2 linked regions of the Parashewanella spongiae genome follow. The protein of the gene in region 1 interacts with the protein of each later gene in a pairwise test. Links are inferred from orthologs where the notes say so. Each region holds a gene or a part of one and is shown on either strand. Other genes may lie near its edges.

Region 1 (3,233 bases):
GGTGTTGAAGACTCTCAAAAACGAGAAAAGTATGCCGACAGAATTTCATTGGGTATTCGCCTAGTTGTAGCACCATTTACCGCTGTGCATACAGCTCCTTACGCAAAACATCCTGAGAATCTTGAACGTAATATTGATCCAGTACGACTGCAAGAAATTAGAAAAAATGTTCACGATAAGCTGCATGGGCGTGATATTGAATTAAGTGATCACGAAACACTCAGACCTCAAGGACCTAAATCCAGTGATGGCGTCCAGGACGATTGGTTTGCCAGAGAAGAGCGCAAGCTATCCGATGATTTCAATTCAAGATTACAAAACCTAAGAAGATTTGCAGATGACAAGAAAGCCCAAAAAGAAAGGGCTGATGAAGCTCAGCGGGAAGCTGATACCATAGAACAACATCGCCTAGCGGAAGAAGCCGCTGCAGAACAGGAGTTAATGGATGAGTTTATGGATGAGGAAGATTTCGGTGAATATGATTTAGTCACTAATCAAAGCGCTAAAAAAACCCTTGAAGCAGAAAAACTAAAAGCCGAAGGAAAATCGGTACCAACTTCTAGAGTCAGTTCAAGAAGAAGCAGTATTGTTAGCCGCTCTTAGGGCTCGCCCTAGCAATGAATCACCCCGCCCCAAGGGGCGAGGTATCAATTAGTTAGATAAAGACGTTAGTCCGCCGCAAGCGGCGAGGAATTTACCCTACTGAGATTAAACGGCGCTAATCTGCTTCACCATAAGCTGTAAACTTTGGTTACCTCTAAATTCGTTGATCTCTAAGCTGTAAACGACATCAACTTTCTTTGCTTGTAAATTTGGCCAAGCCTTTAGATCAATATTAAAAGCTATCGCATCAATTAATTTACTGCCACATTCAGTTTCAAGCACCAACTTAAGGTGTTTCTCACCCACTAAGCGTTGTTGGATGATAGTAAAGCGACCATCAAAACAAGGCTCTTCGAACTCTTGTCCCCATGGACCTGCATAACGGATCATTTCGGCGGTTTCTATTTCCAACTGGTTAGCGGCTAATTCACCATCACTAAAAAGCTCACCGGTGAGTAATTCTGGAGTAACGGTTTCAGCGATTACTTGATGATATAACTGTTCAAATTTTGATATGGCCTCTGCTTTAATGGACAGTCCCGCAGCCATAGCATGACCACCAAATTTGATGATCAAATCAGGTGACAGAGTATTTATCTTTTCAAGTAAGTCTCGCATATGCACACCTTTGATAGAGCGCGCTGAACCTTTTATTTCACCGTTTTCTGCTTGAGCAAAAGCAATAACGGGACGATGGTATTTGTCTTTAATGCGTGAAGCCAAAATGCCGATCACACCTTGATGCCAATCTTGTTGATATACGACTAACCCTTGGGGCAGGTTGTCGTCATTAATATTGAGTTGTTTTAATTTTGCGAGGGCTTCATGTTGCATCCCCGCTTCGATTTCACGGCGTTCTTGATTTAAGCCATCAAGCTCAGCGGCCATGGTACGTGCTTTATTGATGTCCTCACAAAGTAACAATTCTACACCGAGTGACATTTCATCAAGCCGACCAGCGGCATTAAGTCTAGGACCTACAGCAAAACCAAAATCGGATGCAACTACTCGTTGTGGATTTCTTTTAGCAATTTCAAGCAAGGCTGTGATCCCTACTCGGCAGCGACCCGATCGAACTCGGCGTAAACCCGCTTCGACGATGATGCGATTGTTTGAATCTAAAGGGACGACATCGGCGACGGTTCCTAATGCGACAATGTCTAATAAAATAGCAAGATTAGGTTCAATGATGTGTTGAGATTCAAACCAATTTCGACGTTTAAGCTCAGCACGAATTGAACTCATTAAATAAAAGGCAACCCCAACTCCAGCAATAGCCTTACTGGCAAAAGGGCAGTCAGGTTGGTTTGGATTGACAATGGCTGCCGCCTCAGGAAGGGTATCTCCAGCCAAATGATGATCAGTAACCACTACTGGGATATCGAGTTGATTAGCTGCAGCAACACCGGTAATGGAAGATATACCGTTATCAACAGTAATGAGCAGTTCGGCACCTTGTTGAGCGGCAATTTCAACGATTTCAGGGCTTAAACCATAACCGTAATCAAAGCGATTTGGAATGAGATAACTGACACGCTTGGCACCCATCATCTTCAGCGCCAATAAGCAAATGCTAGTTGATGTCGCGCCGTCGGCATCAAAGTCACCGACGATGATGATGGCTTTGTTAGATTCGATAGCGTCACAAATTAAAGTTGCGGCTTGTTGTTGACCCTTCATAGTATCAGGACGTAATAACGACGCTAGGCTGCTGTTACAGTCCCTGACAGTAACCCCTCTGCGTGCGTACAGCTGTTTTAATAAAAATGGTAAGGTTGCAGGCAGGTGTGAGTCATCAACATTTGGACGACGAATAACATTATAATGCACAGAAAGTTCCAAATTGATCAAGAATGAAGAACATAAAAAAGAAGCGGCTTAAGCCGCCTTTTCCAAATCCTAGCGGATTTTTTAGTGGTTTTCTATGGTTTTCAATAACTGTTCAGGCGGTTGATAACCTGGGATGAGCGTGCCGTCATCTAAAACAATAGCAGGCGTACCATTTACGCCAAAGCTTTGCCCTAATTCGTATTGCTGGGCAATGTTAGCATTACAACTTTTATTGGTAACGTCTTTGCCAGCTTTAGCATCGGTCATAGCTTTAAGCGGATCTTTGGCACACCAAATGGCTTCCATTTCGCTAGCTACACTAGAGGGAACTCCTGCTCGAGGAAAGGCTAAGTAGCGAACTGTAATGCCATCATCATTGTATTCTTGCATTTGATTATGCAATTTACGACAGTAACCACAAGTGATGTCTGTGAATACGGTTATCACGTGTTTTTCGTCTTTAGCTTTATAGACCAACATATCAGGTTCAAACTTTTTAAGCTGTTCAACTCTTGGTTTCGCCATGGCGGCTTCAGTTAAATTTTTCATGCGATTATTTAAATCGTACATGTTGCCATGCAACACTTTTGAGCCGTCCTTGCTGATATACAGTATGCCGCGATCTGTCATAGCAAGATAAAGATCTTTAATTGGCGAGTCTTGCATCGCGATGACTTTCACCCCAATTGAATTTTGAAGTTTGGCTTTAATTGCATCAGCGTCAGGTAATGATACTGTCTGGTTTGCGGCGAAGGCGGAAGTCACAGCTAATATACTTAACAATGACAAAATACGGGGTA
Region 2 (3,328 bases), 3.3 Mb from region 1 along the record:
TGGCACATGTGAAAAATCAATATTACCAGTATCGCTAGTTAATCCATAAAAAGGAGTGTCTACCACAAGAATATGCCCACTCATCCAATCATGAACATTACACCCCATAGCAACATGACCTGACTCTTCAAAACTTATTGAAGAATTTGTTTCATCTGCCTTTAATTTAAAAGAAAATCGCTCAGGGCCAATAGCAGAATAAACATGATGAGTAATATCATCTTTGTTCACAAATGATGTCTTGGTGTTTTTTGAAATAACGGTCAAATAAGGTGCAAATTTTTTATGCTCTTGAATAATCGTTGCAACGTGGTTACTTGCCGAATATTGAGTTCTATCGAGGATAAATTTTGGTAATAGAAAGGCTGCGAAACCAACTGCGGGTTGTTCGTTTTTGCGATTCACTTCTATGTGATTTGCGAAGGTGCTACTGGAAAAAATAATGGTTAAATAAAACAACCAAAATCTATTGCTGATTATCATTAACTCTTTGCCCCAATTTTTAATTTGATTTTGCTATTAAGCCCAAACTGCATTTGGCAAGATGAGCTTTCTTCTTCAAATTAAAGAAAGGCTTACTACAGACATAATTTCATTCATTATACATAAACAAGCATTAAGTTGTGTTTTTGAGTAGCAATTAAGTGACATTGAACGTTTAATTAGCCAAATAAACATCACATCCTAGGTTATCCATACGGTATAAATGAGGTAAATTTAGTTTTAAAGTGAATTTATGTGCGTTTTTTCCTTTTATAATTTTTCTTTTTCGCAAACTTCTGCCCTTTTACACCTTGTAATGCTGTTGGTAATTGTTGTTTAGCCGCTGAAATAAGCGCATGTAAGCTATCAGTCATAGGCTCCATAAATGAAAGGTATTTTAATTCCTTACGACTAATTGATTCTAAATTAGACTCCCACATAGCAGTCATGTCTGGTGTTGTCACCGACTCTGGTAAGCTATTGATTAATCCTTGGCCTATTTCAGTTGCTCTTATCTGTTTGCCTTGTCGTTGTAAAAAGTTCCTCTTAAACAGCAATTCGATGATTCCCGCACGTGTAGCTTCAGTTCCTAGCCCATCGGTTTCTTTTAGAATCTGACGGATTTTTGCATCTTTAACAAAGCGACTTATGCCTGTCATTGCACTCAATAAAGTAGCGTCAGTAAAATGTTGAGGTGGCTGTGTCTGCTTTTCAATTAATTCACCTTGAACACAATGAAGCGCTTGACCTAGTGAAAGCTCTGGCAATTGAGTTTGATGCTCGCTCTCTGCTTTATTAGAGTTATCATCTCGCTCATTAGCTATATCTTTTGGTTTCGGCAGTTTAAATAGTACTTTCCAGCCTTGTGATTTATCTTGCTTAGCTTTTGCCGTAAACACCCCACCTTTAATGGTCACTTCAACAGCTGTTTCTTGATAATGATAAGCTGGATAAAACTGAGCCAAATATTGTCTTGCGATTTGTAAATAGACTTGTTTTTCCTTCTGTGACAACGCCGATAAATTAGGTGGTTTTTCCGTAGGTACTATGGCGTGGTGCGCATCGACTTTTGCATCATTCCACACTTTGGATTTCAATTTTGGGTTTGGTGCATTCACTCCCTCAACGAGTTCAGATGCACCTTTTGTTACGGCGTTGATAATGCTGGGCGCTAATTGATGCTGCTCTTTAGGGAGGTATCGACTGTCTGAACGAGGATAGGTAATGAGTTTATGCTTTTCATATAATCCCTGACAGACATTCAATACCTCTTGAGCGCTCATCGCGAACCGCTTAGCACAATCTATTTGTAGAGAAGACAAATTATAAGGTAGTGGAGGATTTTGTTTCTTAGGTTTACTTTCTAATTTACTTACCTTTGCAGCTTGGTTGCTTATGCGTTGAACAACATTTTCAGCCAAACCTTTTGATAACACTCGACCTTCTTCATCTTGATATGGCGAACAAGCCTCGCTCGGCCGCCATTTAGCGGTAAAGCTTTGTGAAGACTCAGTCTTTAAGTGTGCCAATACTTGATAAAACGCTTTTGATTCAAAATTCAAAATTTCTTGATCTCGTCTCGCCACTAACCCCAAAATTGGAGTTTGAACCCGTCCTACAGACAACACACCGTTATAACCTACTTTTCGACCTTGAATGGTATATGCACGAGTCAAATTAATCCCAAAAAGCCAGTCTGCTCTACTTCGAGCTAACGCTGAAGTCGCTAAGGGGACAAATTCTTGATTACTACGTAAATTGCCTAGCGCCCTTTTTACTGCTGAAGGGTTTAAGTCACTGATTAATAGCCGTTGAACGGCTCTTTGTTTAGTTGATGATACGCCCACATGTGCGATAACTTCATCAACCAAAAGTTGGCCTTCTCTATCAGGATCACCCGCATTAACTAATTGACTCGCTTGTTTGATCAGCTTTTTTAATGCGGTAAACTGCTTACGAGTATTGCTTTTAGGTTTTAGTTTCCACTCTGAGGGAATTATGGGTAAGTGCTCAAGCTTCCACGATTTAAATTCTGGATTGTATGTGTCAGGTTCTGCTTGCTCCAGTAAATGACCTATGCACCAAGATACGCAATCGCCATTACCAACTTCGATGTAACCATCGTGTCTTTTATGAGGTTTGGGTAAGACATCAGCGATAGCACGGCCTAAACTTGGTTTTTCAGCAATATAAAGAATCATTCTTGTTGATACTGGATAAATTTACAGTAACTATAAGGAATAATACATTCTATGTAAATATTTTGAACCTTAGATCCCACAAGAGCATAAGCACACTTAACTAAAATATGCATAAAATTCAAAAGCAGTTATTGAGAAATTTGTTTAATTTATGAGAATACAATAATTAATAATCAATTTCAGTGGAACACCACAACCATCAAACCTTGCCATGTATGTCACTAAAACTGATAACGTTTGCTGTATAATTAATACCCTTTAAATAAAAATGCCGTACTAACAAAATTCTTTATGCAACGCGCCAATCAAACGTTTCATTTCGTCACTGCCTAATGAATAGTAAATTGATTGTGACTCACGCCGTGTATTTACCAACCCATCTTGCCTTAGTTTAGCTAAGTGTTGAGATAATGCTGATTGGCTTAAGTCCACCAATTGATTGAGCTCGTTTACGGCTAGCTCCCCTTGGCACAAATGGCATAAAATCAATAAGCGATTTTCATTGCTGATGGCTTTTAATAATCCAACAACATGTCGTGCTTGATTCCTCATGTGCTCGACATCAATTTCTGACTTTTCAATCATGTTCGCCCCTAGTTTTTACTTTATGAAAGCATTGTTCAGTCGTGACATTCATTTGTCAA

The links.
Region 2: the proteins of recJ (region 1) and E2I05_RS06100 interact in binary tests that used the Escherichia coli proteins (3 or more experiments, as listed by UniProt). The link is inferred for Parashewanella spongiae from one-to-one orthologs.

The regions. Positions count from the first base shown.
Region 1 is NZ_CP037952.1:4,814,709-4,817,941, reverse strand. Bases 72-2,971 are described here. They hold recJ (single-stranded-DNA-specific exonuclease RecJ), read right to left. Parts: upstream 2,434-2,971; coding sequence 709-2,433; downstream 72-708. Other genes in these bases: dsbC (bifunctional protein-disulfide isomerase/oxidoreductase DsbC), read right to left, coding at 2,515-2,971; E2I05_RS18990 (hypothetical protein), read left to right, coding at 72-603. In the rest of the region: more of E2I05_RS18990, read left to right, coding at 1-71; more of dsbC, read right to left, coding at 2,972-3,233. UniProt on the Escherichia coli protein: Single-stranded-DNA-specific exonuclease.
Region 2 is NZ_CP037952.1:1,559,077-1,562,404, reverse strand. Bases 210-3,204 are described here. They hold E2I05_RS06100 (DNA topoisomerase III), read right to left. Parts: upstream 2,685-3,204; coding sequence 735-2,684; downstream 210-734. Other genes in these bases: E2I05_RS06095 (ArsR/SmtB family transcription factor), read right to left, coding at 2,961-3,204; E2I05_RS06105 (cupredoxin domain-containing protein), read right to left, coding at 210-483. In the rest of the region: more of E2I05_RS06105, read right to left, coding at 1-209; more of E2I05_RS06095, read right to left, coding at 3,205-3,269.